Regions from separate parts of the Pseudoalteromonas sp. SWYJZ98 genome, predicted to be linked through region 2. Evidence: predicted binding sites of a transcription regulator. Region 2 holds the regulator's gene; each other region holds the start of a gene.
The links. Region 2 encodes sigma-54, which starts transcription at its own class of promoters, with help from an activator protein. Its sites were predicted from a motif close to GTTGGCACGNNNNTNGNNT; they were not measured.
Positions count from the first base shown of each region.

Region 1: I6F10_RS10410 (BON domain-containing protein) is a predicted target of sigma-54. The motif match lies at 2,533-2,551, and genes of this name have one in related genera.
Region 3: I6F10_RS00310 (EF-hand domain-containing protein) is a predicted target of sigma-54. The motif match lies at 2,246-2,264, and genes of this name have one in related genera.
Region 4: I6F10_RS02765 (EF-hand domain-containing protein) is a predicted target of sigma-54. The motif match lies at 1,784-1,802, and genes of this name have one in related genera.

Region 1 covers NZ_JADYXA010000014.1:793-4,970, reverse strand. The annotation lists gene I6F10_RS10430 (substrate-binding periplasmic protein) at 1-40, shown strand, start outside; gene suhB (inositol-1-monophosphatase) at 94-897, opposite strand; gene I6F10_RS10420 (VOC family protein) at 1,141-1,557, shown strand; gene I6F10_RS10415 (LiaF domain-containing protein) at 1,596-2,258, opposite strand; gene I6F10_RS10410 (BON domain-containing protein) at 2,587-3,153, shown strand; gene I6F10_RS10405 (YqaE/Pmp3 family membrane protein) at 3,226-3,384, shown strand; gene I6F10_RS10400 (hypothetical protein) at 3,762-4,178, shown strand, end outside.
Region 2 covers NZ_JADYXA010000001.1:241,110-245,287, reverse strand. The annotation lists gene I6F10_RS01180 (HPr family phosphocarrier protein) at 1-7, opposite strand, end outside; gene rapZ (RNase adapter RapZ) at 50-895, opposite strand; gene ptsN (PTS IIA-like nitrogen regulatory protein PtsN) at 914-1,366, opposite strand; gene hpf (ribosome hibernation promoting factor) at 1,371-1,658, opposite strand; gene I6F10_RS01160 (RNA polymerase factor sigma-54) at 1,685-3,184, opposite strand; gene lptB (LPS export ABC transporter ATP-binding protein) at 3,254-3,979, opposite strand; gene lptA (lipopolysaccharide transport periplasmic protein LptA) at 3,976-4,178, opposite strand, start outside.
Region 3 covers NZ_JADYXA010000001.1:63,428-67,605, reverse strand. The annotation lists gene I6F10_RS00330 (amidohydrolase) at 1-920, opposite strand, end outside; gene I6F10_RS00325 (EF-hand domain-containing protein) at 1,053-1,289, opposite strand; gene I6F10_RS00320 (EF-hand domain-containing protein) at 1,299-1,535, opposite strand; gene I6F10_RS00315 (hypothetical protein) at 1,722-1,949, opposite strand; gene I6F10_RS00310 (EF-hand domain-containing protein) at 1,974-2,210, opposite strand; gene I6F10_RS00305 (sensor histidine kinase) at 2,541-3,998, shown strand; gene I6F10_RS00300 (hypothetical protein) at 4,000-4,178, shown strand, end outside.
Region 4 covers NZ_JADYXA010000002.1:234,618-238,795, forward strand. The annotation lists gene I6F10_RS02750 (energy-coupling factor ABC transporter permease) at 1-133, opposite strand, end outside; gene xthA (exodeoxyribonuclease III) at 139-945, opposite strand; gene I6F10_RS02760 (hypothetical protein) at 1,186-1,617, shown strand; gene I6F10_RS02765 (EF-hand domain-containing protein) at 1,844-2,365, shown strand; gene scpB (SMC-Scp complex subunit ScpB) at 2,517-3,107, shown strand; gene rluB (23S rRNA pseudouridine(2605) synthase RluB) at 3,104-3,976, shown strand; gene I6F10_RS02780 (YciK family oxidoreductase) at 4,060-4,178, opposite strand, start outside.

The sequences.
Region 1 (4,178 bases), on a different contig from region 2:
TAAAACAATAGAGATTAAGCTCGATAACCCTTATTTTTAGGCACAAAAAAAGGAGCCTAGGCTCCTTTTTAGTATGCTATTAATAGCATTTAATTAGCGAAGTAACGACTCAGTTAATACTGGACGAATTTCGCGGATAATTGCTTGAGTCAGTTTTGGTGAACCACAGATAATATTGCCGCTGTGGTTATAGTTATTACCACCGGCGAAATCTACAACCATACCGCCCGCTTCTTTAACCATTAGTTCGCCCGCAGCAGAGTTCCAAGGTTTTAAACCAATTTCAAAAAATCCATCAACACGGCCAGCTGCAACGTATGCCATATCTAAAGCAGAACAACCTGCACGGCGAATATCAGCAGTGTGTACAAATAATGCTTTAAACGCTTCAGTGTATGCATCCATGTGGTTCTTGTTTTTGAAAGGGAAACCAGTAGCAAGTACAGTGCCTGCAAGAACCGTAGTTTTGCTAACGCGTAGACGTTTACTGTTTAACTGAGTGCCTTGACCGCGAGATGCAGTGAAAAGCTCACCACGAATTGGATCATAAATAACAGCTTGGTCTAAACGACCTTTAACTTTAAGTGCGATAGAAACCGCGTAATGAGGGATACCTTTGATGAAGTTAGTTGTTCCATCGATAGGATCTACAATCCATTGGTAATCATCATCCTTGCCTTTATGCTCACCTAGTTCTTCACCAACAATTGAGTGAGTAGGGTAAGACTGTAAAATAGTGTCACGAATTACGGCTTCGGCTTCTTTATCAATGTTAGTTACTAAGTCGTTAGCGCCTTTTTGTTGCACTTCAACTTTTGATAAATCTTCACTTGCGCGAAGTAAAATTTTGCCTGCGTTGCGCGCAGCGCGAACCGCAATGTTTAACATTGGATGCATGGTATTACCTTTGGGTTGTAAAAGAACGTTTATATATTTCAGCCGGCGTATTTTAGCGACTTTTGCCATAAAGTAAACAATAAACCCCAAATACTTGTGTTTGTTTTTTATACAAGATTGAAAAGTTTATATATTTTTAAAAAATAATTATCTGCATTTAAATAAATTAAATTTAAATAACACTTTACCTAAAGTTAACTTGAGGTTTTATCGTACTCCTAACTTAACTGATAGGATAACATTATGTATTTAGAGCACGTAAACTTAGTCGCGAGTGATATAGATAGTATGCTTACATTTTATCGCGCTGTATTTCCACATTGGTCGATTAGAAGTGAGGGCAGAGGCGATTGGCATGGAAAACCAAGACGCTGGGTACACTTTGGGGATGACACGCATTATATTGCGATAAGCGATCATGGTGAGGCTGAAAACAGAAGCTTATCGGGCCATCAAGTTGGTTTTGCACACTTTGCTTATGTAACTAATAATTTAAGCGCAGTAGTAATGCGCTTAAATAAAGCGGGTTTTACTCTAAGTAAGCAAGGTAGTGAGAACCCTTTTAGAAAGAATGTTTATTTTATTGACCCCGCAGGGTTTGAAGTAGAATTTGTAGAATATTTAAGTGATATCCCGAGTGAGCGAAATAACGATTTATAATAGGTTAACCACCGCAAAGTGCGGTGCTTAACGAGGCTTTATGAACGATTATTTCCAGCGCCAAGTTGTGTTTTTAGCTCATTAGCAAAGCTCATAAATTTTTCTTTAATTGTGCGCTTTATTTTTACTTCGACTGAGCCCATTACTGCCTTTCCTTCAATGTGAATAGTAGGACCTTGGCGTTTGTTAAGCGACACAGATTTATTTTCAAGGCTACTTAAAATACAAAACATTTTAGACACTACATTTACATGCTCTGGTACGTAAATCTCATCACTACCAAAAATACAGTTAACGTGAATAGTTACATTTTGATGCGCAAAAATGGCATCGGTAAAATCTAGCACCACCGATCCCATAAAGTTACTCAAATATATATTCTTTGGCACGACCCACTGACCGCTTCGCTCGTTAGAGCCTAAAATGCTGCGTAATGTAAAATCATCATCACTGTTTTGTTGTGCACTATAATGTGGTGTAAATTGCGATTGTTTTTCTGCTTTATATTGCTGATCAGTATTAAGTGTTAAATCTTCTACTAAGGCTAAAAGAGCTTCGTTATTAAGTGCATCCATCGCGTTATCTAAGCGTCTCTCAAATGCATCAACAGAAATCACCCCATGACTGTAATTATAAATTAATTGATCAATTACTTGTTCGCGTACTTGCTCTATTGGGCGGTCTTCGACTTTTACAGACATGGGGCATTCCTTATTATGTTTGCTATTAATACTGCTTCTGATGTTTATATGCAAAGCACGCACCAAATATAATAATCTTAATTATCAATGGTTTAATTTTTAATGGTGTTTTATGTTTTGTTATATTAACGATAGATTAACCAAAAATGCAATTATCTAGTTATTTTCACTATTTGAGAAAGTTTTACCGAGTAGCCTGTAAATAGTTACACAGCTATAGATAGTGCCTTATCCCAGGGTTACATCAAGTTATTGAAATATATATATAAATAAAGTTGGCCTAAAGCTCGCATTAGTTAAAGTGTCTTTAATCAAAAGGAGAAAGATTATGAAAACATTTAACAAATCTATTATCGCAGCTCTAGTTCTTGGTACTACGGCTATGGGTGCCCAAGCAAACAGCTGGGAAAACGAAAGTAAAGATGCTTGGATTGATGGTAAGGCAGAAACAGTTCTACTTATGAACACTAATCTAAACAACTTTGACATTAACACTGATGTAAAAAATGGCAAGGTAGTACTTACAGGTAAAGTTAATAGCGAGCTTGATAAAGAGCTAGCAGAAGAACTTGTACTTAGCCTAGATGGCGTATCTGATGTTGAAAACAGCCTTACCGTTGTTAAAAGCATGGACACAAAGGATAGAAGCAAAGACATGATGGACGATGATGATAACGACCTAACGGACGCTAAAATCACCACTGTAATCACAACTCGCTTCCTGTTTGATTCAGAAGTTGGTGGTACAGACATCGATGTTGATACCGACAATGGTATTGTAACTCTGAACGGTTCAGTAGAGTCTGAAGCTGAAAAACAACTAGCAGTTAAAATTGCTAAAAATGCTGAAGATGTTCGTGACGTAGTTGATAAACTAGCTATTGTTGCTGAATAATACAGTATAGTTAAGGCCCACTAACACTGGGCTTTACGCCTTTCTAATGCTTAATTTAAATGGAGTTTGATCATGGATATTATTCGTATAATACTTTCGGTTTTATTACCGCCATTAGGTGTGTTTTTGCAAGTTGGCTTAGGTATGCATTTTTGGTTAAATATTTTATTAACACTGCTAGGTTATTTCCCAGGTTTAATACATGCAATCTACATTATTGCGAAAAAATAATGACAGATTATATATTGTGTAAGCCGACTACTGAGGCCTAATGATACAATTGCCACAGTACTGTTCGGCTCACAATATTAGTTTTTAAATTAAATATTTTTTATCAAAATCTAATTTTTAATTTACTCAAACTAAGTGATTATTTCTTGTAACTCACTCCCAAAATTCCCTCAGCCAAACCATTGCTTACTTCAATTAAGCTTTCTAACTAACTGCAGTGTTCTGATTCTGTATTGATGCCAGTTAGGAAATCTTTAACATTAGTTTGTTTATATATCTACAATACGCGATTAATTACTCTATTATTTAGTGACAATATTACCATCACTTCTAGTGTTATCATTAAACCAAGCTTTTACGCATATTGAGGTAGTTAATTGAATATTCGACTTATAATGTCAGGCGTTGTGTCATTCGTTTTTTATTTTAGTTGGGCCTACTGGGCAAATAGCGCGGCAGACATTGCTAAATCGGTCACTCTTCAAGCTGCATTAGTGCAAGGTTTGTATAGTGGATTTGTAACGCTTTTTTTTACCTTTATTTTAGAAATGGTCGTCAACAAGTATAAGTTTAGTTATGTAACGCTTGCGTTCGTAACTCCAATTATTTGTATGTTTCATTCTAAAACACCACAAAACGTAGCAATACGACAAAGTTTTAATAATGCAATTAACTCTAGCGCCTCGTATTTAATTAATAAAAAAATAGCAGGCGTACTTTTTGCGCCTATTATTCCGATTACTGTCCAATCGAGCTTAGTAATTATGGTGAATGTAATTAATCAGACACCTAAT
Region 2 (4,178 bases):
AATGCATAACTTACTCTACCTAAGCTGAACAGGTGATTATTCAGCTATATTATTTTTCTTGCTCGCGATGGCGAATTTTTACATTGGGATGTGTCATTGCGAAACTTTCACCGATAGTTTGCGCTAAATACACAGAGCGATGTTGCCCGCCTGTACACCCAATAGCAATGGTTAAATAACTGCGGTTATTTCGTTCTAAATGTGGTAACCACGTTTGTACAAATGTTTGAATTTGCCATGTGAATTTTTGCACTATGCTGTGATTAGCTAAATAGTCTTTAACCGGTTGATCTAACCCATTTAAAGGCTTTAACTCTGGTTCCCAGTGTGGATTTGGTAAAAAGCGTGCATCAAATACGTAGTCTGCTTCTTTTGGTATACCGTGTTTAAAACCAAATGATTCAAATGTGACAATCAGTTGCTTATCTTTTTTACCTAAAATCTTTTCACGAATAGATTCAGCGAGTTGATGAACACTTAAATCAGTCGTATCTATCATAAAGTCGGCGCGAGTGGTTAATACATCAAGTAATTCTTTTTCTTTTTTGATGGCTAAATCAAGGGGCAACGAGTCTATTGATAGTGGGTGTAATCTGCGTGTTTCAGAAAAGCGTTTGATCAATGTCTGATCGTCGCTATCTAAATAAAACAACGTAGGGTTTGCAAAGCCAGGCAAGTATTCAAGAATATCGTTAAATTCATCTTGTTCTTTAGGGATGTTGCGCACATCTATGCTAACAGCAATTTTATCGTAGCTATCAGACACACTGCGAACTAATGAAGGTAGTAGGTTTACTGGAATATTATCTACGCAATAATAACCTAAATCTTCTACAATGCGCAAAGCAACCGACTTTCCAGAACCAGAACGGCCGCTTATGATAATTAACTCCATTTAACACCCTTTATAAAACTATGATTGATCGACAATAACTTGGTAAAGCTCAGTATCAGATTTTGCACTGCGTAACTGTTTACAAAAATCTTTGTTGTTTAGTTTATCAGCAATGGTTGCTAGAGTCTTTAAGTGCTGCTGGTTATCGCCATCTGGTACGATGAGTGCGACAAAAATATCAACAGGGCGATTATCGATTGCATCAAAGTTTATTGGAGTTTCGCTAACGAGCACTAAAGCCAAAGGCTCTTCTGCACCGCTCATTCTTCCATGAGGAATAGCAATGCCACGCCCTATACCTGTACTACCTAATTTCTCTCTGCTCATTAAAGCGTTAAGAATATCTTGTTGCGGTAAATACGGAAGTTTGTCGTGAGCAAGTTCGCTAATGAACTCTAAAATTCTTTTTTTGCTATTAAAAAGGACCGCAGCTTTGCTGCAGTCCTGGCATATAAGTGAACTTAATTTCATCATATTAGTGTCGAGCAAGCTTCTCTTTGTGTTTGATTACTTGGCGATCGAGCTTGTCGATCAACGAGTCAATAGCGGCATACATATCTTGATGTTCTGTAGAGGCAAATAGCTCAGCACCGCTTACGTGTATTGTGGCTTCTGCTTTTTGATTTAATTTTTCTACATCGAGAATGACATGAACATTATTAATATGATCAGAGTGTCTTTCAAGCTTCGCAAATTTAGTATTAATATAGTCTCTTAGTGAATCGGTTAATTCTACGTGACGACCAGTTAAGTTTAGTTGCATAAGCATTACCCTCTTAGTTTAGCGTCTTAAATCAGACTTTTACGCTGATTTGACGGTGGAATAGCAAGAGATTCACGGTATTTTGCGATTGTACGTCTTGCTACTTTAATTCCTTGCTCAGCCAATATATCCGCTATTTTGCTATCACTCAATGGTTTTGCTGAGTTTTCTGCTGCGATTAATTTTCGGATAAGCGCACGTATTGCTGTAGATGAACATTCACCACCGTTTTCAGTACTTACATGGCTTGAGAAAAAATATTTAAGCTCAAATATACCACGGGGTGTATGCATGTACTTTTGAGTAGTCACACGCGAAATTGTCGATTCGTGCATTTCTACCATTTCAGCGACATCATTTAAAACCATTGGTTTCATGGCTTCAGGGCCATGTTCAAAAAATCCTTGTTGTTGCTTAACAATACAATTAGTAACTTTTAATAGCGTGTCGTTTCTACTTTCTAAGCTTTTAATAAACCATTTAGCTTCTTGTAAATGTGAGCGAATAAACTGGCTGTCGCCACTTGATTTTACAGTGCGAGACATTGCCGCGTATTGGCTATTAACACGAATTTTAGGCATGCTATCTGGGTTTAATTCGACAACCCAGCGACCTTTAATTTTTTTAACTGACACATCAGGAATAACATACTCAGATTCTTCCCTTACAATAGTATCTGCAGGTTTTGGGTTGAGAGTATGTATTAGTGTCATCACTTCTTTAAGCTCTTCTTCTTTAAGCTTAGTTTTTTTCATTAATGTACGATAGTCGCGAGCTGCTAATAGATCAATATGCTCGGTTAAAATCATTTTCGTTTCATTAATGTAAGGTGTTTCTTTATCAAATTGATTAAGCTGAATACACAAACACTCTTGTAAACTACGTGCAGCAATACCAACAGGATCAAACAGTTGAATGCGTTTTAATACCGCTTCAATTTCATCAAGTTCGACTTCGTTATCATCTTCGTTTTCTTGATTAAAGCTTTCTAAAATTTCTTCGCAACTGAGAGTTAAAATACCTGAATCATCGACGGCCTCTACAATCGCAATCGCGATGGCTTCATCGGTAGGGCTAAATGGCGTTAGTTGTAATTGCCACATTAAATACTCATGGAGCGTTTCAGTAGAGGCGCCTTGGTATATAGATTCGTCTTCAGGCATTGGACCTGATGAGGCTGCTGGGGCGGCACTCATGTACTCATCCCAACTAACATCCATAGCCATGTCGTCACTTAGCGTGTCTTTTGCAAGTGCTTCACCAGTATCTTGTTCGTATTCGCTCGGAGCATCATCAGCAGATGCGCTAACAGTTATGTCATCGGTATCAGCTTTTTGCTCGTTTTTACCAGCAGCGTCTTCAGAATAGTCTGCCTCTTCAACCTCTAATAGTGGATTACTGTCGAGAGCTTCTTGTATTTCTTGCTGGAGATCCAATGTACTGAGTTGCAACAAACGAATAGCTTGTTGCAACTGTGGAGTCATTGTAAGTTGCTGGCCCATGCGCAGCTGTAGTGATTGCCTCATGTATCTCTAACAATCCTTTTATGTTGTTATAATTAATACTAGCAGATGCTTAAAGACATGGCGTAAATGTTACAGCCTAAATTGCTCGCCTAAGTAAACATCGCGTACTGTTTTATCATTTAATACGTGTTCTGGAGTACCTGATGCAATCAGCTCCCCATGAGAAACAATGTAGGCTTTTTCACAAACATCAAGGGTCTCTCTTACGTTATGGTCGGTAATTAATACACCAATCCCACGATTTTTAAGATGTTCTATTATTTTCTTTATATCTAATACCGAAATAGGGTCAACACCGGCAAACGGTTCATCCAGTAATATAAATTTAGGATCTGCTGCCAGTGCTCGTGCTATTTCTACACGACGACGCTCTCCACCCGATAATGCCATACCTTGGCTATCACGAATGTGTTGTATGCTAAATTCATCTAATAAGTTATTGAGCGTGTCTTCTCTGGCTTGTTTATTTAGTTCTTTGCGCGTTTCTAAAATGGCCATTAAGTTTTGATAAACAGTCAGCTTTCTAAAAATCGATGACTCTTGTGGTAAGTAGCCTATGCCTAATCTAGCACGACTATGCATAGGTAAAAGAGTAATATCGTTATCATCAATAGATATTTTACCTTTGTCGCTAGGAACAAGCCCTACAATCATATAAAAAGTCGTTGTTTTACCAGCACCGTTAGGGCCAAGTAAGCCAACTATACTGCCAGCTTGTACTTCAAGGCCGACGTTTTTTACAACTTCACGACCTTTATAGCTTTTTGCCAATAGTTCTGCTTTTAATGTGCTCATGGTTGACCTTTATCGCCTTTTTTACTTTTTTTAGTTTCGATCGGTACTAAAATTGTGTGAACGCGGTCAGTTGAGTTTTCATCTTTTTCGGCACTGATGAGCTGCTGCTCTATGTCGTAGGTAATGCTTTTAGCATTTATTTTTTGTCCGGCTTGCGATACTTGTGCATTACCAACAAGCGTTAAAAAACGCTTAGATA
Region 3 (4,178 bases), 180 kb from region 2:
CCATCGGCGTAAACTTTAACACTGCGAATTTCCATAAAGTCATTTTTGTCGTGGTATCGGCCTGCCTTTAACATTGTGTCTAAATCAGGGCTTGCACCACTTAACATTGCCACAATGCGTAGTGGTAAATTACCAAGGTCGCCGCGCTCTTTGTAAACCTCCCAGGTGGTTTTATCAATACCTGCATCGTGAGTAGAGGTAATGCCTAAACTTAATAAATGTTTACCTGCTGCATCTAGTGAGTCACTTATATCTTGTTTTGAAGGGGCTGGCATATGCTGGGTAATTAGCGATTCTGCTTTGTCTACAAAAATACCCGTAGGATTGCCAAATTCGTCTTTAATTATCTCACCGCCTTCAGGCGCTTTTGTTTGGGCGGTAATACCAGCAAGTTCGAGCGCTTTTGAATTAACCCAAATGGCGTGGCTATCAACTCGAGAAAGCACCACAGGTCGATCGTTAACTACTTTGTCTAAATCTTTAGCCGTAGGAAAGCGTGTATCAGGCCATAGCTCTTGGTTCCAACCTCGCCCTATAATCCAACCTTGTTTGTTATCGGCAAATACTTTTAGTTTATTCGTTACTTCATCAACCGATTTTGCACCGCGTACATCAAGTTGCGATAAATTATCGCCAAGGCCAATAACGTGCCCATGAGCATCAATTAAGCCTGGTAATAAGGTATTACCGTGCGCGTCAATTAGCTTGGCATCTGGGTAGCTATCTTTAAGTGTATCGCTACCTAGTTTTACTACCTTGCCATTTTTAATAACGAGGGTAGTAAACTGCTGTACTTCACCTTGGTATAAAGGGGTATAACCATTTGCGTTATAAATTACTTTTGTTTGTGCAAGAGTGTAACTAGAACTAGCGCAAAGGCTGGCTAGTATGAGTGGTTTTATTATTTTTTTGAGCGACATAAGGCATTATTTTTTATTGTTAGTGCGTTAACACTAGCAAACCCAACTTTATAATACTAATATGTGAGACAAATTATGATGAAGAAAAAAGCAGTAAAGCTAGAACATAAAATATCTAGCTTTTGAAAGGGTTTATTTACTAGCGTATAAACTGTATTCACTTAGCGTTAGCTTGCCGTCTTTGTCTTGATCGTAGCTTGAAAACCGAGACCACAAAGCAGGGTCTACAGCGGTTTCTGAACGTGTTAAAAAACCATCCTGGTTTCTATCAAGTTTTTCAAATTGCTCTGCAACATTGTTGCTTGCAGCAAAGCCTAATGTGCTAAAAATACCAAACGCAAAAAGCGCTATATAGCTTGTTTTTTTCATGAAAAATACTCAGTAGAGGTTATTGGTAAGGTAATTTTTAAATTCGATTAACGAAATTTGGTTATCTTGGTTTTTGTCCCATTTTACAAATGTGTTTAATAGTTGTGGTTGGGGATCAAGTTCGTTATGCGTTAAATAGCCACTTTTGTCGCTATCGAGGTGATCAAAGCGTTGCTTTACATCAAGTGCAGCGGCATCAAAGCTTAATAGCATTAAGATGCTTATAATAAGGGGAAGTATCTTCATGGTGTTCCTTCCAAAAGATGTATTTAAAGTTTGTGGGTAAAATAAAGTGAAAAGGAAAAAGCACTTGCCGTAATTTAACTCCCAACATTAAATCCTTTTACACACTCCCTCAGGGATTATGGCAAATGCTTTTAATTCCAGTTTACCTATAACAAGCTTAAGTAAAGCTTAATCAGTAATTACTCATTAAGGTTTAAAGCTTTCAAATTCTTTTTTTGAGATTTTTTCATCACCGTCTTCATCTAAGTCGGCAAATTGTCTCATTACTTCCTTGTCTTCCTTTGCTTCTGCAATTGATATTTGTCCGTCCATGTCTTTATCTAAGTGGGCAAAACGCACATTTGTTGGCGATGCAATTACGGTGGCACTAATTGCTAAAAACATTAATGAAAAAGCGGCTATAAGTTGTTTCATAATCACGTTCCTTATTAAATAAGTTTATTGAATAAATTTTTTGAATTCATCTAGCGACAATTGCCCATCTTGATTAGTATCAATTTGAGAAAAATTCTCGTGTAACACAGCATCTTCACCTGCTTCGGCTTCACTTAATGTGCCGTTACTGTCTTTATCAAGTTCGTTAAAAGTCGCGTGAACGTCCATTGCGTGTGCATTAGCGCCTAAAAAGCCTAAAGCCAGTAGTAATGATGAAATTACTAAAATGCGTTTGTTCATAATTATTTCCTTATTGATTAAAGTTATTACTCCTATTACAAAAATGGTGCCAATAATAATTGTTGTTATTTTTCAATTGGTTATTGTTTTTTCTTTAAGCCAGTGAGAAGTTTTTACTGGGTTTATTGTAATTTTTGTGTGCCTTTTGCAACACTATTTAATGGGGTTAAAAGGGAGTTTATTAAAATCAACGAGTTACGTTGTCTCTATTTGGCGACACATTGTTTTGTAGTGCTGGCTGTTAATCGTATTAAATATAATTGCTGGTTCAGCTAGTGTATAAGGTAAGCACTTAATAATAGAACGCTTAACTTAAAAGGACTAAACGAAATGCCAGCAACCATAGCTAAAAAATACCATGCAATGCTTAACTGGCGGCCTAATTTAATTGGGCAATTTGCAATGAGTATGCTGCTTTCGTTACTCCCGCTTTCTGTAGTGGTGATCGTATTTTTAAATGCGCTTAATAAGCAATTAGCGGTTACTCAAAGTATTGTGAGTAGCAACTACCAAGTTACCAAATCGTTTAACACTTTAAAGCAAGAACTCAACAGTCTTGAACGCGCCACTAGGCAAAACTGGGTATTAAAAAGTGAATCGCTTGATAAGCTCATTGTCGATAAATGGCAATCATCCCTACAAAGCATTGATGAACTCAAATTTGTAAACACGAATAAAGAGTATATCCACCAATGGCAACGCTTATATACCACCTTACAAACCGCGCATGTAAAACTCGTTGAGCAAAAACAACAACAAGCTGAGCTATTTGTGCCAGTGAGCGACTTAGTTGCTGAGCTTACTTTATGGTTACGTGATAAAAACGAAGCGCAAATTACCAATAACCAAAATGAGCTTACAAGCCTGCAAGCGTCATTTATAAACTGGCTGGTGGCACTTATTCCACTGACTTTAATTGTTGGGGGAGGTTTTTTATGGCGCATAAGTGGGCGGCTAAAAGGGTTAACTACGGTTATTGATAAGCTTGGGCAGGGGCATTGGCAGCAAAAAATATCTGTGAAAGGTTCAGCTGAGCTTGTTGAGCTAGGAGAAAAGCTCCAATGGGTACAAGAACAACTTCATATGCTTGAGCAGCAAAAAGATACTTTTTTACGCCATGTAACTCATGAGCTAAAAACGCCGCTTGCTTCAATGGTCGAAGGCACTGATTTATTAACTGATGAAATAGTAGGTCCAATTACTGCTGAGCAAAAAGCGGTGCTTGAGCTTATTAGCCAATCTATGGTGCGCCTTCGCACAATGATTGACAGTTTGCTGAGTTATAATGCGATTCGCACCAGTAAAGACAGCTTAAGCGAAGTTGAATTTAGCTATCTTATTAATAAAATTAATAGCCATTTTGAGCATCGCTTAAGTGCGCGTGAGCAAGCTCTGCAGTGGCAAAACACTTTACCTAACAAACCGCTTGCTTTACCTAGTGAGCTTATTGAGATGATTTTAATTCAGCTTATTTCAAATGGCTTAAAATTTTCAGATAATAAGCAAAGCGTTACTATTAATTTAGCGCTTGAGCAAAACCAGCTTTGTATCGTTGTACTTGATAAAGGGGGCGGTATTAAAGAGCAAGAAAAAACTCAAATTTTCAGCGCATTTTATCAAGGTAAACACAGTAAAAATGTTACGCTGCAAGGCAGTGGACTGGGTTTAACTATTGTAAAAGAGTCTGTTGAACAGCTAAGAGGTACACTTAGTGTTGAGCATAACGAGCCACATGGTTGCCGGTTTTCAATTAAAATTCCCATAACAAAAAATCTAGGAGTTAATTAACATGCGCTTGCGTTTAATCGCTATTTTATGTGTGCTCAGTAGCAGCATGGTTATATCAGGTTGTGAAATTAATAATGGGCAAGAAGAGCGTGTGTCAATTACACCTGCACCTGTGGTCGATACAAAAAAAACGAACGACAAAAACAGTAACCCTAGTCCAAAACCTAGACCAAAAATTGA
Region 4 (4,178 bases), on a different contig from region 2:
ACGCACACGCAAGTACGCCAGTTTGACGGACTGGCGTATTAAGCAATGTTTTATATGTTTTTTTATCAAAGCTTAATAGAGCAATAATAATCACAAGAGCCCAAAGTAGCCCCTGCATTGTTAGGCTGAGCATAATAATTACTTAAATGTTGACCATATAGGGGCATGATCTGAGGGTTTTTCAATACCGCGAAGTTCGTAATCAATACCTGTATCTATGCAGCGTGCTGCAAGCTCATTGGTTGCAAGCACTACATCTATACGAAGTCCTCGATTATCTACAAACCCTTTAGAGCGATAGTCAAACCACGAGTATTGATCGTCTGTTTCGGGGTTTTGCTCTCTAAAGGTGTCTTTAAAACCCCAATTAAGTAATGTTGCAAGCCATTCACGCTCTACCGGTTGGAAAGAACATTTACCCGTTTTTAACCAACGTTTAGCATTTACTTCGCCAATACCAATATCTAAATCGGTAGGTGATATGTTGATATCACCCATAACGATGACGTCTTGATCGGGTGTGTGATTGGTTTCAAGGTGTGTCATTAAATCTTTATAAAATTGGCGTTTATAAGGGAATTTAGTTTCGTGATTAATATTATCACCTTGTGGGAAATAGCCATTCATGACGGTAAGGTCGCGACCGTTATCTTGTTCAACAGTGACGCTTATCATGCGTTTTTGCGATTCCTCTGTATCGGTAGCAAAGCCTTTTAAGACCGATTTAGGCTCTTTTTTGCATAACATAGCTACGCCATAATGGGCTTTTTGGCCATGAAAGTAGACGTGATATCCCATTTTTTGTACATCTTCTAGTGGGAATGCTTCGTCGTGAACTTTAATCTCTTGCAAGCCAATAACGTCTGGTTGATGTTTGTCGATAATTGCTTGTAATTGGTGAAGACGAGCACGCAGACCATTGATATTGAAAGAAATCACTTTCATAAAATTTACCTTAAAATTGGATCTATTTAATAGATTAAATTGTATCAGTAAATACGCGTACATAACATGACTGAATTGAGATAATAGCTGCGCAAATGTTGATCAAATGATGGGTAAAGTTTAAACATTGTGAATACAATATTAATTATTTAAATAAATAAAAAATTCAATTGAACTTAACTTTATTGAATATATAATGCGCAAAATTCACTTGTTTAGCTCGTTCAAATAGGATCTCTCATGAAAACTCAACTACTTTTAGCCACTGCTTTACTAGCATCTGCAACTGCGTCAGCTCAAAGCAATACTTACTTTAGCCAAGATAACAAAATTGAGTCTAAGTTATGTGTACTAAGTGCAAACGAAGGCTTTAGCGTTGCTCGTAAAGAAGCTGCCCAGCACGGTGTTTACCTATCTCGTTTTTCTAAAAGCATTTTATGTAATGGTGAAGATATTCGTGATATTGCTAAAAAAACGACATTAAGCAACGCATCAGTTGAGAAAGTAGAAGTATTTGCAAAAGACGCTCAACAAGAAACTCAATTATGTATGACGGCTTTAAAACAAGGTTTAGCACCTGTTCGTCAAAAAATTGGTAACCTAAACTCATTAAAATGTAATGGCCAAAAAGTTACTGAGTTTGTTAAACGCTACCAAAACGCAGCAATCTAATTGTTAGCTTAACTATATAAGTAAAATTGAAATGCCTGGTTTTTACCGGGTGTTTTTTTGCAAAAATTACAAGGTTGTTTGCAAAGCTTGCAAGCTTAACTTACTGAAACTGTTTAATAAATATACAGAATGAGATTAAGTTGTTGATTATTATAAGTTAACTATTATTGGCATTGGATTTGTATTAGTTAAAGTGACATTTAATTAATTACGAAGGATACGTCTTATGAAAAAGTTAACATTAGCAGCCACTATTTTAGCATCATTAAGCCTAGCGGCTTGTTCATCTAATCAAGGTCTTGAAAGAATAGACAGTGACTTTGCAAGTTTAGATAATGACAGCGATGGCTACATCTCAAAAGTTGAAGCTGATGACGATAGCATTTGGGGCCATTTTTCAAATATTGATACCAATATGGATAACGAAATTAGCCGCAAAGAATTCAACACTTACATGAAGTTAAACAATGGTAAAGTAGCCACTGATTCTGAAGTAAGTGAGTCGGCATTTAAAGCTGAAATTGCTAAATTCGATAAAATTGAAAGCAGCTTTGCAAGTCTAGATAACGACAGCAATGGCTATATCTCGGTAGTTGAAGGTAACGATGATGATATTTCAAATCATTTTGGTTACATGGATAAAAACCAAGATAAGCGCATCAGTAAAAGCGAGTTTATGGGTTACATTAAAAAATATGGTAACGCAGTAGCTGAAGATGATGCATTAGAAGCTTTTAAAAGTAACTAATAGTTACCATTTTAGTAAGTAAGATTAAAGCCAGTGCTAGTCACTGGCTTTTTTGTGTTTTAAATTTAGTTATTTGATAGATATATTTTCCTAGTTTGGTGTTGTTCTGTCATAATAGATGGCTGTGTGTTTTTATTTGTTAAGAGTGTGTATGGCGGGTCGGCGAATTAGTGATGAACAACTAGTTGAGATCATTGAAGCAGCTATTTTTGTTGCAGATAAGCCTGTGAGTAAACGCCACCTTAAAGACACTGTATTAATAGATTTAGCTATTTCTATGGCGCGAATAAACGACGCAATAGATACAATACAAGAACATTTTCAAACTCGTGGTATTCGCTTAGTTGAAGTTGGTAGTGGGTATCGGTTTCAGGCATGCAGTAGTTTAAGCCCTTGGTTAAATAACTTGTGGCAAGAGCGCGCGCCTAAGTATTCACGTGCTTTACTGGAAACATTATCACTTATTGCATACAGGCAGCCCATTACACGCGGCGAAATTGAGCAAGTAAGAGGTGTTACTACGGGTTCGAATATTATTAAAACCTTACTCGAAAGAGAGTGGGTTAAAGTGGTAGGGCATAAAGAGGTTCCGGGAAAGCCGGCTTTATATGCAACTACTAAGCAATTTTTAGATTATTTTTCGTTAACTGGGCTTGAAAATTTACCTGCGTTGCCAACTGAGCAGCAAAGTAAAATTAACCAGTTATTGAGCGATCCTTCTGTGAGAGAACCATCCGAATGAGTATTATACAAGGTGAAAAGTTACAAAAAGTCTTAGCCCGTGCAGGCGTAGGCTCACGCCGTGAAATGGAAAAATACATTGACGCAAACCGCGTTAGCGTAAACGGTAAAGTGGCAAAGTTAGGTGACCGTGTTGAAGAAACCGATTTGATTCGTGTTGACGGACACACTGTAAAGATTGAAGAAAAAGCAGATAGAATCTGTCGTGTAATTATGTATAACAAACCAGAAGGTGAGTTAAGCACACGTAAAGATCCAGAAGGGCGTCGTACAGTATTTGATCGACTTCCTCGCATTGATGGTGAACGTTGGATTGCAGTGGGTCGTTTAGACGTTAATACATCGGGTTTGATGCTCTTTACTAATGATGGTGAATTAGCTAACCGTTTAATGCATCCAAGCTATGAAGTAGAGCGTGAATACTCTGCGCGTGTATTTGGTGAAGTAACCAATGAAACGGTTAAAAACTTACTACGTGGTGTTGAGCTTGAAGATGGTCCAGCCAAATTCACGACTGTAACCCCTATGGGTGGCGAAGGCGTTAACCGCTGGTTTAACGTAACGTTAAATGAAGGGCGTAACCGTGAAGTACGTCGTTTATGGCAGTCTCAAGATGCGGAAGTATCTCGTCTTATTCGTATTCGTTACGGTAAACTAGAGCTTGATAAGCGCGTGCCACAAGGTGGTTGGATGGAGTATGATTTAGAAACAGTAAACTACTTACGCAAAACCGTTAAATTAGGGCGCGAGACACAAACTAAGCTTTCTGTTATGCCTGAAAAACGCAAAGATAAACGCGCTAAAATCAACCAGATCCGCAAAGCAGTTAAAAAACACAATCAACGTGTTAAGCCTACTAAACGTAAATAATAAATTAGTTATTTATTGAACACAAAAAAGCCGCTAATTGCGGCTTTTTTAATGTGTGTTGTATAAATTTTTTAAACACTAAATTACTTTTTTACTTGTGCATCTAACGATTCGCCATTCACTTTACTAGAATCATCGCTCATCAAGTATAAGTAGGTTGGCATTAAATCTTCTGGTGTAGCAAGCGCGTCTCTATCTTCTC